One region of the Oribacterium sp. P9 genome, then DNA from elsewhere that is predicted to be linked to it. Evidence: a T-box and tRNA genes for the amino acid it is inferred to sense, from the RefSeq annotation. Region 1 holds a T-box; the other regions hold tRNA genes.

Region 1 (6,675 bases):
GACGAACGCGGCGAGGCCGACAGAATCGGCGACGTTCAGGATGAAGTTTGAGCGGATCCGGTTCCGGTCGATCTTATCCATATAGTTCCCGGTGGTCTGGCTGCGCTCGAAGATGAAGTCGACGACGCAGGTGATGAAGGCGACGGTCACATAGACCGGCTTCGTGAACATCGCCGGCGGGATCTCGCCGAGGATGAGGTCACGGATCATACCGCCGCCGACGGCCGTCGCACAGCCGAGTACGATGGCACCGAAGATGTCCATCTTCCGATCCTTTGCGACCATGACACCGGAAATCGCAAAGGCCACCGTACCGACCATTTCAAGAATAAAAATCACATCATCAAAGCCCATAGCTATCTCAGCTTCAGTCGATCTCGTCCGGAAGCTCGAGGGTGTGCTCTCTGTTCAGCTTCTGGCAGAAAGCGACGAACTTGTCGAGCGGAACGTTCTGGATCTGCTTGTTGGAACCACGTACGTTGATGGATACGGTGGTCTCCTCTGCCTCGTGATCACCGAGTACGAGGATGTACGGATCCTTGTAGTTCTTGAAGCCCTTGATCTTCGTCTTCATGTTCTTATCGCTGTAGTCTGCCTCGACACGGATGCCTGCGTTCAGCAGAGCCTCCTCTACCTTCTTCGCATAGGCGTTGTGCTCCTCACGGATCGGAACGAGGGCTACCTGATACGGATTCAGCCAGAACGGGAAGTTCCCCTTGAAGTTCTCGATGATGATACCGATGAAACGCTCGAGGGAACCGTAGATCGCACGGTGGATAACGACCGGCATCTGCTGTGTGCCGTCCTCTGCGGTGTAGTTCAGGCCGAAGTTGTGCGGAAGCTGGAAGTCGAGCTGAACCGTACCACACTGCCACTCACGACCGAGTGCATCCTTGATCTGAAGGTCGATCTTCGGGCCATAGAATGCGCCGTCGCCTTCATTGATCTCGTAGCCGCCCTCGCCATACTTCTCGTCGAGGATGGACTTGAGGGATGCCTCTGCACGATTCCAGACGTCGATATCACCCATGAAATCATCCGGTCTGGTGGAGAGCTCTGCACGGTAGGTGACACCGAAGGTCTTGTAGATCTCGTCTGCGATAGAGATAACATCCGCGATCTCATCCTTGATCTGGGACTCCATCACGAAGGTATGGTCATCATCCTGACGGAACTCCTGTACACGGAAGAGACCGTTCATCTGACCGGACTTCTCCTTACGGTGCAGCACATCGTACTCAGAGTAACGGATCGGGAGCTCCTTATAGGAACGAAGCTTACGCTTGAAGGTGAGCATCGCGTTCGGGCAGTTCATCGGCTTCGCTGCCATGGTGTCGATGTTCTCACGGTTGTAAATGACAGAACCGGCCTGGATCTTCGCTACCTTCTTCTCGGCTGCCGCATCCTTATAATCCTCGACCACGTTCTCGATATCCGCGTCTGCCGTGGTGTAGCCGTCGATACCCGGAACGATGAACATGTTGTTGAGATAATGTGCCCAGTGACCGGAAACGAGCCAGAGACGCTTGTTGTTTACGAGCGGCGCTGCGATCTCGGTGTAGCCATGGCGGCGCTGTACCTCACGGCTGTACTGAAGCAGTGCCTGGTACATCTGCCATCCACGTGGCAGCCAGTATGGCATACCTGGAGCAGTCTCGTTGAACATGAAGAGCTCAAGCTGCGCACCGATCTTCTTGTGGTCACGCTCACGCGCCTCCTCGATCATCTTTACGTGCTGCTTCAGCTCATCCTTCGTCGGGAATGCATACACATAGACACGCTGCATGTGGTCACGCTTCTCGTCGCCTCTCCAGTATGCTGCGGAACAGCTGTGAATCTGATAAGCCGCGCTCATCAGCTCCTGTGAATTCTCTACGTGCGGTCCACGGCAGAGATCGACATAATCATCACCGGTATAGTAAACAGAGATGGTCTCGTCCTCTGGAAGCTCCTCGATCAGCTCGAGCTTAAACTTCTGATCCTTGAAGATCTCCTTCGCCTCGGCCTTCGAAACTTCCTTCCGTGTCCACGGCTCACGACGCTTGATGATCTCACGCATCTTGTTCTCGATGGCCTTGAAGTCCTCTTCACCAATGCTCTTGCCCTCCGGCAGAACGAAGTCATAGTAGCAGCCGTCCTCGATCTGAGGTCCGATGCCGTACTGTACTTCCTTACCATAGATCTCGATCACTGCCTTTGCGAGGATGTGTGCGAGGGAATGACGATACACCTGTAATAACTCTTCCTTTTCCATTTGTTTCTCCTTTGAATGTTTCAAAACCAGCCCTTTGGGTCGGCTGATTTCGTGTCTGGACAACCGGTCCAGTGCCACACAGCGAATCTCTGCCTTAAACAAAAATGCCCCAATCAGCTCTTTCGAACTGATTGGGACGATAGATTCGCGGTTCCACCCAAATTGTCATCTTCCACATATCCTGTGGGCGAATGCTTCTGCACCTGCACAGATGACCACTCTTTCGACGGTAACGTAGTCAACGGGTCCGATTAAGGACCTCTCCGAGGTGGTGTTCATATTTATTTCCTCGACGCCTCGCAGCAACCGGCGTTTCTCTGCATCCGAAATCAAATATTACTGTCCTCTTCAACGATTTCTGTCTATTCAATTGACACAGCCATTGTAGGTTCGGCGGATCGCTTTGTCAAGGGGCTGTCCGGGATTTTGCATACACATGTGTTACACGTCCCTCCGGGTGCCCCTGCCAGGTACAGAGTCCCTTATTTCTCGATTTCCAGACGACCGTCGGCGATGCACTTTCCAGACTGACGGTCGAACAGCAGGATGTGGCTGCCGTGGATGTCGATGCCGGCCTGCTCGCCGATCCTGTAGGCATTGTTTCCGAAGATCACACCGGTCAGAAGATAGTCATCCTGCACACAGAGCTTGAGCGTCGATTCCATACCGGTCGGCATGGCACCGAAGATCGTGGTCTGGAGCGCACCCTCCGGCTCGATGTCGATGGCCTCCGGACGGATACCCAGCACGAGGTCACGGTTTGTGAGGACCGGATCCTCGAGGATGGAGCTGTCCTCTTCGATGACCTTTTCGATATGGTACTTGAAGACCTCATCCTTGTTGCTCTTCTCGACGGCGTGCTTCTGCTTCAGACGGTCGATTTCTGCCTGCTTCTTCGCGGCAGCATCTGCATCCCGCTGTGTGAACCAGGTCGGAAGTTCGAGCGCTTCGTTCGGGATGAAGCGTGCATGGATGCCATGGAAGATCTCGAGGGCGACGCTGCCGTCTGCACTTTGCTCACCCGTGGCTTCTACGAAGTTGATGGACGGGTTGCCGACGAAATCGGCCGCGAAGAGATTCGTCGGGCGGTTGTAGACCTCGAGCGGTGCGTCGTACTGCTGGAGGACACCGTTGTTGATGAGGCAGATCTTCGTCGCGAGGGTCATCGCTTCCATCTGATCATGGGTGACGTAGACGAAGGTCGATCCGGTCTCCAGGTGAAGACGCTGCAGCTCGTAGCGCATCTCGAGACGAAGCTTCGCATCGAGGTTACTGAGCGGCTCATCCATGAAGAGCACCTGTGGCTCCGGTGCGAGGGTACGGGCGATGGCGACACGCTGCTGCTGACCGCCGGAAAGCTCTGCCGGATAACGGTCCATGAACATACCGATCTTGACGACACGGGAAACCTGACGTACACGGCTGTCGATCTCTTCGTCCGTTAATTTCCGGACCTCCATGATCGCGGTGCCGTTCTGTGTGACGTGGAAATGCTCGTCGAGGGTCTGCCCCTTCGCCGCATAGCCTGCATTGATCTCCGCAAGAGTCTTCTCATAGCCGGCACGTGCCGCGTCGGCCGCCTGCTGCGGATCCGCCGCCTCATGAATCTTCAGGTTGAAGAGCTCCTTCGCGCTCATGATGGAGAGGTTGAAGGTGTCGATGAGCTTCACGTAGGCCTTTTCGGTATCGAGCTTTCCGTTCTTATCGCGGCAGTCCTCGATCTGGTCCTTTACCTTCTTTCCACTCTTCAGCGCATGCATGAGATCGGAGCTGACCTTCGCCTTTACGTCGATCCGCGGCAGCTCTTCTTTGATGTTTTTAAGACCGAAGGAGATGTTCTGATACACGGTCATGTTCGGCCAGAGTGCATAGTTCTGGAAGAGGAAGCCGACCTTTCGTTTATTGGCCGGAACATTGATTCCCTTATCCGAATCGAAGACGACGCGGTCGCCGATTTTGATCTGCCCTTCGGTCGGCGTCTCGAGGCCCGCAATCATACGAAGGATGGTGGTTTTTCCACAGCCGGAAGGCCCCAGCAGCGTGACGAAGGCATTGTCCGGGATATCGAGACTGAGGTCATCGACACCGAAATAGTTTTTCCAGCGTTTGGTGATGTGTGTTAATGTGATGGACGGCATACTTAACCTCCTATTCCGTTATCAAGGCTTGCTCCCGTCAGGACATTGACGAGGGTGTTAAACAGAAGAATCGTCATGATGAGGATCAGGTTGATCGCACTGGAGAAGGCGTACAGACCCATCTCATCGAAGTAATCCAGTGTCGTGGAGAGGATGAAGCCCTGGGTGCAGAGAAGCAGGAACAGGGACAGCTCACGAAGGCAGGTCATGAACGGCAGGGTATAGCCGCTGATGATGGAGCTCTTCTGAATCGGGATGATGATGTTCAGCATCCGCTTATGCCACGGGATATCCTGAATGATGGCGGCCTCTTCGATCTCACCGGAGAGCTGCAGCATCGAGTTCAGGGAGTTTCTGGAGGCGAACGGGATGTACTTGACGACACCCGCGATGATCAGCAGGGTGTAGGTGTTGAACAGGTTCACGTGCTGATTACTGAAAAGGATGAAGAACGCAGCGCCGACCGCGATGGATGGCATCAGGTACGGCAGGAAGGCGACGTTGTTCACGTAGTTCGCCCACTTCGAGCGACGGTTCTTCGATACGGCGTAGCCGATCAGGGTGCCGATCGTACCGGCGATGAGTGCGCAGACGATGGCGAGGAACAGGGTACCCTTGAAGGCGTGCCAGATGGTCGGATTATAGAGGATACCGTGCTGGCCATACATACCATTCTCACTGACATTTTCATGCGTCAGCCACCACTTCGTGGTGAGGTTTGAGGTATCGTGCGTGTACAGGAAGCTGTAATCGCCCGGGTTCGGCAGAAAGGTCTCCAGCGCGAAAAGAAGGATCGGCCAGATGGAGGTGAAGAAGGTCAGCAGGATGAAGACCACGCCCATGATGTACTTTCCGGCTTTTCCGAGGTTGATCTTACTGAGCTGCCCGGACTTGCCGGTGACGGTCGTGTAGTTCGCGCGACCGGTGACGGAGGTTTGATTGAGACCCAGGATCAGGACGCCGAAGAGCATCATGATGATCGCGAGGATGCTGGCTTCACCGGTGTACTTCGAGTTCAGCGAGATGTACTTCGTCGACAGGGTCGTGAGGCCGAGGTAATGCGGCACCGGATAGGAGCCCATCGCGGATCCGAAGACGAGCAGGATCGTACTGAGGATCGCCGGCCGGATCATCGGCAGCGTCACGCGCAGCATGATCTTCCACTTCGGGGTATCGAGGATGGTCGCTGCCTCCTCGAGGTTCGCATCCATGTTTTTAAAGATACCGCCGATCAGGATGTAGGCGAACGGTGCATAGTGAAGACCGAGTACCATGGCACTCGGGAAAGTGCCCAGACAGAACCACTTCGGCATACAGATGCCGAACAGTGATGCGAGGAGGCCATCGGACGTACCGCAGACAGCATTGGAATTAAACATATGCTGCCATACGACGGCGAGAGTCCACTGTGGCATGATGTACGGAAAAATGAAAATCGAGCTTAAATACTTTTTGAAGCGCATGTTGGTTCTCGTCACCAGGAAGGCGAAAAAACCACCATACAGGATGGAAATCACACAGGTCATGACCGAGAGAATCACGGTATTGATGAGTGGTTTCCAGAGATTGGTCATTGCAAGACGGCTCGTAAAAAGATCGACATAGTTCACGACGCTGTAGCCGGAGGCCTTTCCGGTGAGATGTGCGTCGATGGTGCCCGGATGGATCTGGAAGGTGTCACGGACGATAGCGACGATCGGGGCTACCGTACTGAAGGTGAGCACGATACCGAAGACGAGCAGGATGATGTTCTGCGGCTTCGAAAAGAAGGTGACGATCTTATTACGGAGTATGGCTTTCGTATCACGTGTACCGGATGCAGTCGTTTCCATAGATGAATTCCTCCGTTCTTAAAACCGACCGGGGAGTCATGAGCTCCCCGGCCGAAAAATCAGTTCATATAATGCGCTTTTACTTCGCGTCTGCGTACTTGGTCAGGGTCTCGATCCAGCTGCCGACACCGAATGCAGCGTCTGCGCAGTACTCCGGATCCTCGAGTACGAGCTCGCCGGTGGTGGTCCACCAATCATAGCCACGGTCATCCTTTGCAGGGAACGCATCTTCGCCAGCGTCGTTATAGCCGCCCTTTGCGTGGTTATAGGTTGCCTCGATCTGCTCTGCAACCTTCGGGTTCGAGCTGTAACCGCCCATGTCCTTGCCCCATGCACTGAAGCCGTCCTCTGTACATGTCATGTAGGATATAAATGCACATGCGGTCCATGGAAGCGGGCTGTTCTTCGTCAGGAAGAGGTAGTGGTTGTAGCCGTAGCCGCCGATGCCCTT
Region 2 (6,675 bases), on a different contig from region 1:
GCGGTAATGCTTATGTCGCTGCCGATGGTACCGTTTATTTCGATACGACCTCCTTCCGCGGCTACGGAAAGCTGAGTCACAAGAACATCGATGAGCTGCAGTCCGGTTTCCGTGATCTGAAGGTGTCCGGTGAGGAGGGCAAGCGTACCTCGACCGATTTCGTACTCTGGAAGCCGAAGAAGGACGGCGAGCCGTACTGGGAGTCTCCATGGTGCGAGGGTCGTCCGGGCTGGCACACCGAGTGCTGCGTCATGGCTCCGAAGTACTGCGGCGGACGTCTCGACATCCATGCCGGTGGTGAGGACCTCATCTTCCCGCACCACGAGAACGAGATCGCACAGTATGAGAGTGCACACCACGAGACCTTCTCGAACTACTGGATGCACAACGGATTCATCAATATCAACAACCAGAAGATGAGTAAGTCCCTCGGTAACTTCTTTACCGTCCGTGACATCACTGCGCAGTATGATCCGATGGTGCTCCGCTTCTACATGCTGAGCGCCCACTACCGTAATCCGCTGAACTTCAGTAAGGAGCTCATGGATGCTGCGAAGACCTCCCTCGACCGTATCTACACGGCGCTGGATCGTCTGCGTGAGCTGAGTGCGAAGGCACAGGGCGATGCGATGACGGAGAAGGAGCTGGAGGATCAGAAGGCGGTCGATCAGCTGCAGGAAACCTTCAACAGCAAGATGGACGATGATCTGAACACCGCAGATGCGATCACGGCGATCTTCGAGCTCGTTCGTGTGGCGAACATCACGGCGACCGAGGAGAGCACGAAGGCATACGTGGACTATGTGCTTGCGAAACTCGAGCTTCTCATGGGTGTCCTGGGCATTCGTACGGAGCTCAAGAAGGATGATCTCGACAGTGAGGTCGAGAAGCTGATCGAGGAGCGTCAGGCAGCACGTAAGGCGAAGGACTTCGCCCGGGCGGATGAAATCCGTGACCAGCTGCTCGCCATGGGTATCGTTCTCAAGGATACCAGAGAAGGCGTGAAGTGGAGTCGTGCCTGATGGATTACGAGATTTTCAAGCTCTATAAGGAAAAGCTGAATCTGAAAGCGGTGGATGTCCAGACGACTTCACCGCTTATTCTCGCGTACATCGGCGACTGTCTCTATGACCTCGCCGTGCGGGAGTATGTGGTGTCGAACTTCCCGGGTGTGGTCAATGCTGTCAACCAGAAGAAGACGACCTTCGTCTGTGCACATGCGCAGTCGGAGATCATGGGCTTTCTCATCGGACAGGGCGTGCTGACGGACGAGGAGATGTCCGTCTACCGTCGTGGCCGCAATCAGAAGTCTGCAACGCACAGCAAGAACAGCTCCATCCAGGAGTACCGCCGCGCGACAGGCTTCGAGGCGCTGATCGGATACCTGTATCTGACGGAGCAGTACGAGCGCATGATCGATCTGGAGGCGAGAGGCATCACCCACCTGCAGGCGCTGGAGGACCGCTAAGGCGAGATCCGGCACGAGCCGGCGGCAGAAGCAGAAAAAGAATAAGCCGGTTGAAAAACTGCGTTTTTTCGGTTCAAACATCACATCCTGTATCGGAGACCGTCTCCGATGTGTACCGGCTCTCGGAGTCGGCCATGGATGTGAGCATAGGAGAAGGATCTAAGCATGAGAGACGAAGAATTTACACTGATCGGACGAAATCCGGTCATCGAAGCATTTCGTGCGGGCAAGGCGATCGATCGTCTGTTCGTACAGGACGGGCTCCACGACGGCCCGATTTCCACGATTTTACGTGAGGCGAAGAAGGCCGGTGTGAAGCCGGAATTCGTGAAGAAGGAGCGCCTCGATGAGATCGCCGGACAGGGGGCGAGCCACCAGGGTGTAGCGGCCTACCTTGCGGCATTCCACTACAGCAGCGTGCAGGAGATGCTCGACGCTGCCCGTGAGAAGAACGAGGATCCGTTCCTCTTCATCCTCGACGGCATCGAGGATCCGCATAACCTCGGCGCGATGATCCGTACGGCGAATCTCGCCGGCGCCCATGGGGTCATCATCCGCGAGCGGCGCGCCGTCGGGCTGACCTCGACCGTGGCGAAGAGCTCGGCCGGCGCGCTGGAGCATACCCGTGTGGCGAAGGTTACCAACATCGGCCAGACCATCGAGGAGCTGAAGAAGGAGGGCATATGGTTCGTCTGTGCGGATATGGACGGCGAGCTCATGTATAAGCTGAATCTGAAGGGTGCGATCGGACTCGTCATCGGGAACGAGGGCGAGGGCGTTTCCCGCCTCGTGAAGGAGAAGTGCGATATGGTCGCCTCCATCCCGATGAAGGGCGACATCGACTCTCTGAACGCATCCGTCGCGTGCGGCGTGCTCGCGTACGAAATCGTACGGCAGCGACTGAACTGACGGCATGTGGGCTGATGTAAACATTGGCCACATATAATCGTATAGGAAGAAAATGGCAGGGAATCGCAGGCGGGACGCCGGGTTCCCTGTTCTGGATGATGGAGGAAATATGGAAATTTCAGGACGCACGAAAATGATCTGTCTGCTCGGCAGCCCGGTGGCGCACAGCATGTCCCCGGCGATGCACAACGAGGCCTTCGCGGAGCTCGGGCTCGACTACCGTTACCTCGCCTTCGATGTGAAAGAGGGGGAGCTCGCCGGCGTGATGGACAGCTTCCGGAGGATGGGCGTGCGCGGCTTCAACCTCACGATGCCGCTGAAGACGGAGGCCGTCGCGCTCTGTGACCGGCTGAGTCCGGCAGCAGAGATCGCCGGTTCAGTCAATACCGTTGTCCTCGAGGACGATGGCACGGCGACGGGACATACCACGGACGGTATCGGCTTCACGGAGTCGGCACGTCAGGAAGGCGTCGATTTCCGCGGACAGAAGGTGACGCTGCTCGGTACCGGTGGGGCCGGGATCGCCATCCTCGTGCAGCTCGCGCTCGATGGTGCCCGCGAGGTAGCGGTCTTCGAGCGCGCCACCAGCCGCTTCCACGATCGGACCGCCCGTGTCGTCGCCGAGCTGAACGAACGTACCCACTGCCATGTCACGGTCTATGACTATGAGGATGCTGTGATGCAGCAGCAGATCGCGGAGTCCTGTCTCCTCATCAACGCGACGAATGTCGGCATGGCACCGCATACCGATGCCTGCATCATCCAGGATCCGTCCTGGCTTACGCAGCGGGCGAGGGTAGCCTGCGGTGATGCGCAGACCTCGGATGCGTCTGCTGCCCAGGGAGAGGCCCCGACAGCCGATACGACTGCCGCACAGGAGAAGGTGCAGACAGTGGCACCGCTGGTCGTCGCCGACGTCATCTATAATCCGCGGAAGACGAAGCTCCTCGAGATGGCTGAGGCCTGCGGCCTCAAGTCCTTCAACGGCATCAACATGCTGCTGTACCAGGGCGCAGCCGCCTTCGAGCTCTGGACCGGCGAGAGGATGCCAACGGAGAAGATCAAGGCGAAGTTTTTCTCGGAATAATTCACAGCTTAACTGGCCCTCATATCGGCTTCGGCTCAGAGCACGCAGGGAACGCCCTGCACAACGCAGATAAGCGCCGTATCCGTATATCTGCGCCGTGCCGTTATGTGCAAAATAATGTCCACATAAACTTTTTACAAAAAAAGTAAATTCGTGGTTGACAGAGCAGGGTCTCCATGATAAAGTATAGAAGTTCTCGAGAGGGAACGGAATGCTGGCATAGCACAGTCGGTAGTGCGTCGCATTGGTAGTGCGGAGGTCACCGGTCCGATTCCGGTTGCCAGCTTTCTTTATAGGGTGAGAAATCACTTGGAAGAGAGCCCGGAAATGACGTAAATACGTTGTTTCTGGGTTCTTTCTGTATGTTCATCCATCGATGTTACATAACCGTGTATGCACAGTGAATGAACGTTTACAGCATGAAAAATTGGGGCGAAAGTGCAAATATTGTGGGGCGAGATTTTTTAATGACGGAGTGAAGGTGAACTATGCGAAGTTCCAAGACGTGCTGGCGAAGATAAAGTGACGAAACCATATATAAGAGGAGTCTTTGAACATGGCAGAGAGCTGGGTTCCTCTGCACCGGAATACACAGTTCTAGGCGATGATCTGACGGTCAAGTTTACTGGTTATAGTTCACTCGTGTACTGATCCGGCAGGGGACCGGAGGGGACGGCAACCTGCTGACGGAATGGTGCGAATAATGATGATGTATATCGCTTGACTACGCCGTACGGCTAATTATATAATTCATTTGTGATAAATTAGCCGTACGGCTCATTATTTATAAATGCAAGTATAATTTAGCCGTACGAACCAAATAACCAAACTCAACTTTAAAATAAGCCGTACGGCAGAATCGAGGCAACCTTATGAAGCTTTATGATTCAAGCGATTTCGGACTTGCGATTCGTAATCGTCGAAAAGAACTTCACTATACGCAGAGTACTCTTGCTGAGTTAACCGGCTTCAGTATAAGCTATATTTCTGATCTGGAGCGTGGCAAACCTACGGCAGAGCTTGAAAAAGCAATACACCTTGCAAACATTTTAGGCATGGACATCATTGCCGAGAAACGAGGATAGCCATGTTTAATCTTACTGTTATGATGGAAATATGCGGGATCAGCACCTGTGTCGGGCACATTACCGGTACAGATTCTTCTAATTCTTTTTTTTCGTATGACGATATCTATTTATCGACACCTGACTGTCGCCCCATATCGATCAGTCTACCGCTCGAGAAAAAGCGTTTCAGTCCCGAAGAGACGAAATGTTTCTTCGAGGGATTACTGCCAGAAGGTTTTACACGCAGATGTGTCGCATGAATCCTTGATGGTATAATTAAAAAAATGAAGTCATTACTACTGGTGTGATTCACCATATAGGAGGAGACAGTGTTATGGAACGACTTTCTGGAATAGACTTTACTGCAATCAAGGGCTTTATTTGCGATATGGATGGTGTGATCTACCACGGGAATCAAATCCTACCAGGTGTCAGAGAATTTATTCAGTGGTTGCAGGAGGAGCATAAGGAGTATTTATTTCTCACAAATAATAGTGGCTACACTCGACGAGAACTGAACCAGAAGTTAGCGCGTATGGGACTCGATGTACCAGAAGAGCATTTTTATACGAGTGCTTTAGCGACGGCAGCATTTTTAAAGCAGCAGGCACCGGGCTGTTCTGTGTTTGCTATTGGCGAAGCAGGACTTTTGAATGCACTTTATGATGCGGGGGTGACGATGAATGACGTTAATCCGGATTACGTTGTTGTAGGAGAAGGGCGAGCATATTCACTCGATACATTAACTAAAGCAACAAATCTTGTTCTTAATGGTGCAAAGCTGATTGGCGCAAACTCGGATGTGTCAGGACCAATTGAAAATGGAATTGCCCCTGCGTGCGGTGCTTTAGTAGCCCCGATTGAGATGGCTACCGGTAAAAAAGCCTATTTTTGCGGAAAGCCGAATCCATTAATGATGAGGACAGGACTGCGCTTGCTTGGGTGCCATTCTGCAGAAGCCGTGATGATTGGCGATCGTATGGATACAGACGTCATTTCTGGCATGGAAAGTGGTATGTCAACTGTACTTGTTCTTTCTGGCGTATCTACTCGTGATACACTTGATACCTATGCTTATCGTCCAAGCATTGTGCTGAATGGTGTTGGTGATATTCCGAAATTGGCAGAGAAGAACTGTGCAAAGACAGAATAACCTCTTTAAATCATAGATAAAATATAAAAATCGGATGTCTGAACGGTAAAAAAATCGCCGTCAGACATCTGATTTTATATTATACACAGCCTCAATCTTTGACTGTGCTTCGTGTTAAAAATACAGTCCATCTGTAAGTGAATAATTTAGAGAGTACCTATGACTTTGGTGGTTGTTGAAGAAACCATTCCGGCGTATTTGCGTTTCCAACTTTTTGATAGAACATCTGAGGGGCAATTCCAGTGTGTTTTTTAAATACTCTGCTGAAATACAGCGGATCATCGAATCCTACTAATCGAGCTATGGTTGAAATACTCATGGAATTTGAAAGCAGAAACTCCTTTGCTTTTTCAATACGTTGCGTATTAAGGTACTGAACCGGAGAAACACCCATACGCTTACGAAAAGTGTGCGAGAAGTAGCTTTTGCTTAGTTTACAGTAATCTGCCATCGTAGATAAAGTCCAGTTATCAGCATATTTAGAATTCAGCTCTAAAAGCAGGCGGTCGATGGAAAAATTGTTTTCGTAAGGCTTTGAGAGAGAACAGAATGAGCGACTGATGGAACAGAGCAAAAGGCAGAAATCATGTAGAATGATATCTTCATACTGTGGCTTTTTTAACTGCAGTTCATTAATGATATCCTGGAACAGTAGCTTCAAGTATTGGTTTTCTCCGATGTAGCAATTGCGTATATCATATTTCTTCAGAAGCTCTTCGCATTGATTACCTGTAAAATGAATCCAGTATATTTCAGGCTTTTCTTTTGCAAAGTATGAATAGAATTGAGGTACTGTTGGTCGATACAGCACAATATTTCCAGCCGCAAGGGTTATCCAGTGATGATCTATGAAATAATGGCCCTCTCCCCGGAATACATATATTATCTGATAATCCAGACGTCCTTTCTCCCGATTACAGAAATAGTCCTGAGTCTGGAAAATCTGTTTTCCACAGCAATTCACCATAAGAGGAATATCCATATTACAAAA
Region 3 (6,675 bases), on a different contig from region 1:
ACGGCGATGCCGTAGTCCGTGACGAGGACGTCGATGTTCTCACCAGGGGTCACGCAGGTCACGACGCGATCGACGACGGTCGGGATACGACCACGGATCAGGGGTGCCACGATGATGGAGCATTGGCATCCGGCTGCCGTGTCCGGGTGTCCGCCCGGGGCGCCGCGGAGCACGCCGTCGGAACCGGTGGTGACGTTCACGTTGAAGTCGGTGTCGATCTCGAGCGCGCCGAGGATGACGAAGTCGAGCTTGTTGACGAAGGCTCCCTTATTCAGCGGGTTCGCGTACTCGGAGGTCGAGATCTCGTAGTGCTGCGGGTCCTCTCGGATTGACTGGATGGCCGTCTGATCGAAGCATTGAGCATCGACGATCGTGCGGATGTAGCCCTTATGCAGGAGGTCGACGAGTGGCTTCGTGATGCCGCCGATGGCGAAGCTCATATGGATCTGGCGCTCGGCGAGGAACGGCTCGAGGAAGCGGGTCGCGGCGAGGGATGCGCCGCCGCCACCGGTCTGGAAGGAAAATCCGTCGCGGAAGTACGGGGTCGCGGCCATGACGCGTGCGCAGTCTTCAGCCATCTTCAGCTCGCGGACGTCCTGGGTCATGCGGATGACGTTGCTCGCGATCTTCGCCGGGTCGCCGATTTCGTCGACGACGCAGACATAATCGACGTCGACCATCGGGATGGATGGCGGGAAGTTCGGGAACGGCACCATGGTGTCGGTGATGGCGACGACGTGGTCGGCGTAGCGGGAATCCACGACACTGTAGGACAGCACGCCGCAGTCACTCTTGCCGCCGACGCCGCGGAGGTTGCCATACTCGTCCGCAGTCGGCGCACCGATAAATGCGATGTCAATGTGGACGTCCCCTTCTTCGATGGCGCGCACGCGGCCGCCGTGGCTTCGGATGATCGCCGGTGTCGCGAGTCGGCCGAAGGATACGTCCTCGCCGATACGGTCACGGATGCCGGAGGTCTGGATGCCGATGACGGTGCCCTCTTCGATCATCTGTGCGACGCGGCTGTGTGACTTGCCGAGCGACGACGCGCAGATCGTCAGATCGCGGAGGCCCATCTCCTGTGCGGCCTCGAGCACCATGTTGACGATGTGGTCACCATCGCGGAAGTGATGATGGAAGGAAAAGACCATGCCGTCCCGCGCGCCGCACTTCTCGAGTGCCTCGCGGATACTGCCGACCATCTTGCTTCTCCGTGGGTCGACCATGCCGCGCACTGTCGGCGCCGCCTTCGTATATGGTTTGTCGTCCCGGTAGTTGCTGCCCCGGAACGGCTCCTTCCCATAGCGCTTCAGAATCTCGTCCGGGATGTCCCGGCCTACTGCATTTAACATAACTGTGTCCCCCTGTCATGTGGTTTTGGCTGTGCGACGACCCGGAAATTTCAACCCGGATGGCGGCTAGCTGGACCGCTCGTCGCATACTTCACTTCTTCTGCAGCTTCTTATATTTCCTGTACAGATACACCGGGATGCCGATCATGACACTCAGGCAGATGATGATAAAGACGATGGCCAGAACCACTTTACTCATGATGTTCTCTCCTATCCTTAAACTCGAGCTTCGACCCACGATATCACTTCTGTTCTGTATACTCGAACTTCTTCCCGCACTTCGGGCAGTACTCGAAGTCTTCCGTCGTGGTGTAGCCGCAATTGTAGCAGACCTTCGTCCACTTGCCCTGCTGCTCGAGGAGCCGCTGCTGCGTACTTCCTGCTGAAGCCCCGGCCGTATTCTGTCCATACGTTGCGTCATTCTGCGCACTAGCGGAGTGATTCTGTGCGCCTGCCTGCCCACGCTGTTCGAGGTAGAGGTCCGTCTGCTGTATCGCAACGTTCTCTCCACGCTCGATCGCGCGACCGACCTCCGGACGAAGCTGATACAGCGAGCCGCAGCAGCTCGTGCGCACATAGTACGTACGCCCCCACTTAAAAATCGGAATGAAGAAAATCGACAGCACCATATACGTCACAAACACCTGGTACTGCCCCATGCGCCCGCACACATCGCAGGTCATCGGCTGATGAAAATCGAGATTCTTCTGATCATTCATGATTCCGAAGAAGAAAAACATGTGCACCTCCATGTGCTTCCGCCAATGCTGTCGACCTTTACGGGTTCACCGCGCGCCGGATTTTCGCTTCTACAACACACCCTGACACGATCCGTCAAACCGGGATAATCCGCAGGCGTCATGCGCGAAGTTTCCAGACCATAACTGCATGAACATCCCGGCAGTACATTCATACCGCGCGCCGGATTATATCACCAGTACCGCCCGATGGCGATGATCGGGGCGTAGTGTATCGCAGAAGAACCGCTGTCCTCGAAGACCCAGCCGCGGGAGCTGTTCGTCGCATGGACGATGGAATTCTCACCGGTATAGATGGCGACATGATTCACGCGACCACCGTTACCATAGAAAATCAGATCGCCCGGAAGCATCTCTGCCTCGGAAACATAACGCGGAGCAGCTGCGCACTGCTCGGCGGAGGTTCTCGGAAGCGAAATGCCGAACTGACGGAAGACGGCGAGCACGAAACCAGAGCAGTCCACCGGCCCACCGTTCAGATTCGTACCAGCACCATAGCGGAGCTTGCCTGCACCGACATACTGCCGCGCGAAGTTTACGATATCCTTACGACCGGTGACCTGCTGCAGTGATTCCTGTGAATGCATATAATTCTTGCCATTCTCGTATGCACTGCCTGCGACCAGGAAGCTGTCGCTCGACATCGACGAGCTGCCGGCTACCGTACCGAGACGGCCCAGCGCATTCGGATTCGAAAGAGGAATCACCTTCGTCTGCACGCTTCCATCCTGTACCCAGGCGCCATCCGAATTCACGGTATAGCCATCCGGTGTCGTCGTAGCGGTCGCTAAGCATCCATTCAGATCAAAATAATACGACTCGGCGATCCCGTCCTGGTTGCCATCGATCCACGCCCAGCCCGTCTGAAGCTGTCCGGCGTCGTTCAGATACACCCACGAACCGTTCTGCTGTCCCCAGCTTCCGGCCAATGCTGTCACCGTCGCTGTGATGGTCAGAGCCGCGGTCGCTATGGCTGCACTCACTATTTTTTTCACTGGAATCTCCTTTGCATAGACGCCCCTGAGGGCAGCCTTGACTGAACAACGTTTGCGCAGTAACGCCGACGCGTCCGTCAGCTGTGTTACAAAAAAGTCCTGGTTTCTCGCATCTGAAACCAGGACTCTGTCTTCGGTAATATTCGCTTTACGATTTAACGGTAGTCACTCTAGTTCAGATTGACACTGCTGTCACAAGAGAATATCGAGCTACTGACCGGATTCGAACCGGTGACCTTCTGATTACGAATCAGATGCACTACCGACTGTGCTACAGTAGCATGCGCCTCAAAACGCCATTACAATATAGCACGTCGCCCGCCAAATGTAAAGCGGAATTCTCACAGTTCACAAACACCGGCGCCCCGGCGGTTACTGTTCACTCGTGGCTCGGCAGACAGCAGCCCTGTCTGAACGGTAACACCCAGTGGTAAGCGTTCAGATAGCAGGGGACCCGGATTTCGGTATCGGCTTCTCGCGGGAGAAGCCCTCTCCCATGACCTCGCGGACATCCGAGAGGATCACGAAGGCGTTCGGATCGATTTCATGTACGAGATCCTTCAGGTACGTGATCTCGCGGTTCGACATGATGCTGTAAAGCATCGTCGTTTCCTTACCGGAGTACATACCGATCGCATGCACACCAGTGACACCACGGTCCAGCTTCTGCAGGATGGCATCCGAAATCTGCGTCGGCTCCGACGTGATGATCCAGACCGCCTTCGCGTAATGCATGCCTTCCATCAGGCCGTTCGACACCTTCGTCACGACATAGACAGAGATGATTGCATACAGCGCATGGATACCACCGAACGCACCGACACCGATAGCGACGATCCCCCAGTCGATGACCTGGAGAATCTGCGGGATGCTGTACTGCGGAAACGGAATATGCAGGAGCGCTGCCAGGATATCTGTACCGCCGGTCGTCGCCTGTCCGATCAGGATCAAGCCGAAGCCGAGCCCCGAAAGGATACCGCCGAATACAGCTGCCAGCAGCAGATCACCATCTGGAATCAGACTGACACCAGGCAGCAGCCAGAGGAAAAAGGACAGCATCGCCGCACCATACAGAGTCCTGCCGATAAACTTCGCGCCGAGAAACTTCCACGCCGCAAGAAACAGCGGGATGTTGAGCAGAGTATTACTGAGCCACAGCGGCATCCCGATCCAGCTCCGCAGGATGATGCCGAGACCCGTCACACCACCGACGACCAGCTGATTCGGATCATAGATATTTTTACTGCCAATCGCCATCAGCAGCGCGCCCAGCGCAATCAGCATATAATCCCGCATCGGTGTTCGTTTCATCAGCATATCCAGTCCTCCCTGCTCTACACCATCTGTCCATATCCGGTTCAGCACATCATCCCGCGCTTCGGAATCGACTGTATGTTCACCAGACTCCGTTCATCATAACATATTTGACATGGCAGATATAGATAATATTTATTCATTCATCTCACGACGCACTGACATATCCATCCGCGTCGATCTTCACACCACTGCTGAGACCGCTCATCTTTTCATAAAAGGCGGCGATCTTCTCCGCATCGTCCAGCTTCCGCGTATAGCCGGCGGCAGACGTACCTGGTATCAGGCGAAGCCGGATGCCCTCGTCATCGACATCTGCCTGTAGCAGTGCGGTGCTCGGAATCGAGCTGCCGAACACGAAGTTTCCGAGCGAGTACGCGATCGGCACGCCCTGGTAGTATTCGATGCCCTGCAGAACGTGCGGATGTGCGCCGACCACCAGATCTGCACCCGCATCCACAAGTCGGTGCGCGATGCTTTTCTGCACCTCGTTTGGCGTCTCCTCCCGCTCGATGCCCCAGTGCACATAGGCGATGACATAGTCCGCCTGCTGCTTCGCCGCCTTCACTTCCTCCGCGAGCTGTGCACCGCCATCATAGGCTGAAAACATGCCGGCAGAATCCGTGCCCGCCGCCCAGTCCGCCTCCGGATATACACGCGTCGCGCCGATAAAGGCAAACGTCCGCCCGTTCAGCTCGACGACGTCCGGCTTCCGTGCCTCCGCAAGGTTCTTTCCGGCACCCACGTGACGGATCCCTGCATGGTCCAGCGTATCGATCGTATCGAGCATCGCGTCACGCCCATAGTCAAGTGCATGATTGTTTGCGAGCGTGACGAGGTCGATCCCCATCTCCTGCATCAGCTTCACCTTCTCCGGATGTACACGAAAGGTGAACTGCTTGTCTGGTGCCGGCGTCCCACGCGTACTAAACGGAAATTCTTCATTCGTCATAAAAAAATCCGCCGCCTGAATCTCCGCCTGGTAGCCCTGCGACAGGACACCGTCGATGCCGCCGGCTGCGTCATACGCTTCCAGCACGTGGTCGCTGAGATACACATCGCCCGCAAACAGAAGGCGCGTCGCTCCCTTCACAGCTTCCGTCCCCTCTGTTTCGGCATCCCCCAAAGCCCCAGCGCTCCCGGCCGCATCTGCCTCCATCGGATTTTCGATCATGATCGTGGTGTCGTCCGCTCCGCTCTCACTTTCATCGGATTCGGAAACGAACCCATCCATTTCCTTTCCTGTCGAGTCGGCCTCATCTGCACCGGCTTCTTCATTCATACCCGTGGTTTCACTGGAAGCCGTCCGATTTTCTCCTATATTACAGCCATCTGATGGCACACGCTTTTCACTCTCCGGACGGAGCATCATCACGCCCAGCGCCACGATGATGCCGAGCAGAAGGACACTCCACAGCCCGACCCAGCGCTTCGTTCCTCGCATCGCCCCGGCTGCCGGTGCCTGCTGCACTTCTATCGAAGATTCTCTCCGCTGTTCAGTCCTCACCACCTGCTGGTTTTCGGGCTTCCGACGGCTTTTTCCACGTTCACTGCTGGTGTCCTCCGCCTGACGGGAAGGTCCCGGGTCCCGGTCACTTGCATGGGCCGAATGCATCTCTATCTCTTCTTTATGCTGCTGTCGCTCTGCACGCGGGCCCTGATATCCCGTCCGCCCGTGCTCTCTCCGATTCTCCTGCTCCATCTAGCTCCCTCTATTTTCCCGCCCTGCGCCGGGCGCTGTTATAAAAATTAATTAGAACATCTGCTCGTTTTTATGATTGACATCCGTTCCGTTCACGGCTATCATAATAAATAGAACAGATGTTTGTCAAGCGTTTCGCGTTAAGAGGTGGGATTATGGAACGGATTATCTTTCATATCGATGTGAATTCTGCGTTTCTCAGCTGGGAGGCGTGCTATCGGATCCACCATCTCGGCGGCACGCTCGATCTCCGCACGATTCCGAGTGCGGTGGGCGGCGACCAGAGTAAGCGTCATGGAATCATCCTCACGAAGTCGATTCCGGCGAAAAAATATCATATTAAGACCGGCGAGCCCATCGTGGACGCGCGGCGGAAGTGCCCGGAGCTCGTCATCGTCCCGCCGAACTACACGCTCTACAGCCACGCGAGCCGGGCGATGATCGAGATTCTCGAGGAGTACACAGACATCATCGAGAAGTACAGCATCGACGAGGCCTTCCTCGACATGACGGGCACGCCCTGGCTTCAGGACCGCGCACTGCTGCTCCGCCAT

The links. The T-box of region 1 lies ahead of ACK8P7_RS00820 (threonine--tRNA ligase). A T-box ahead of a tRNA ligase gene usually reads a tRNA of that ligase, here a tRNA-Thr.
Region 2: it encodes a tRNA-Thr, which carries the amino acid that the T-box ahead of ACK8P7_RS00820 (threonine--tRNA ligase) is inferred to sense. The anticodon was not compared.
Region 3: it encodes a tRNA-Thr, which carries the amino acid that the T-box ahead of ACK8P7_RS00820 (threonine--tRNA ligase) is inferred to sense. The anticodon was not compared.

The regions. Positions count from the first base shown of each region.
Region 1 covers NZ_JBKEIS010000001.1:188,834-195,508, reverse strand. The annotation lists gene ACK8P7_RS00825 (trimeric intracellular cation channel family protein) at 1-354, opposite strand, end outside; gene ACK8P7_RS00820 (threonine--tRNA ligase) at 368-2,254, opposite strand; T-box leader at 2,384-2,615, opposite strand; gene ACK8P7_RS00815 (ABC transporter ATP-binding protein) at 2,737-4,392, opposite strand; gene ACK8P7_RS00810 (ABC transporter permease) at 4,395-6,224, opposite strand; gene ACK8P7_RS00805 (hypothetical protein) at 6,304-6,675, opposite strand, start outside.
Region 2 covers NZ_JBKEIS010000013.1:652-7,326, reverse strand. The annotation lists gene cysS (cysteine--tRNA ligase) at 1-1,022, shown strand, start outside; gene ACK8P7_RS08175 (Mini-ribonuclease 3) at 1,022-1,468, shown strand; gene rlmB (23S rRNA (guanosine(2251)-2'-O)-methyltransferase RlmB) at 1,634-2,377, shown strand; gene ACK8P7_RS08165 (quinate/shikimate dehydrogenase) at 2,487-3,464, shown strand; tRNA gene ACK8P7_RS08160 (tRNA-Thr) at 3,678-3,750, shown strand; gene ACK8P7_RS08155 (helix-turn-helix domain-containing protein) at 4,337-4,549, shown strand; gene ACK8P7_RS08150 (HipA N-terminal domain-containing protein) at 4,552-4,791, shown strand; gene ACK8P7_RS08145 (HAD-IIA family hydrolase) at 4,866-5,684, shown strand; gene ACK8P7_RS08140 (AraC family transcriptional regulator) at 5,842-6,666, opposite strand.
Region 3 covers NZ_JBKEIS010000006.1:94,045-100,719, reverse strand. The annotation lists gene citF (citrate lyase subunit alpha) at 1-1,352, opposite strand, end outside; gene ACK8P7_RS05680 (zinc ribbon domain-containing protein) at 1,595-2,071, opposite strand; gene ACK8P7_RS05675 (NlpC/P60 family protein) at 2,284-3,105, opposite strand; tRNA gene ACK8P7_RS05670 (tRNA-Thr) at 3,314-3,386, opposite strand; gene ACK8P7_RS05665 (YitT family protein) at 3,544-4,422, opposite strand; gene ACK8P7_RS05660 (CapA family protein) at 4,568-6,121, opposite strand; gene ACK8P7_RS05655 (DNA polymerase IV) at 6,277-6,675, shown strand, end outside.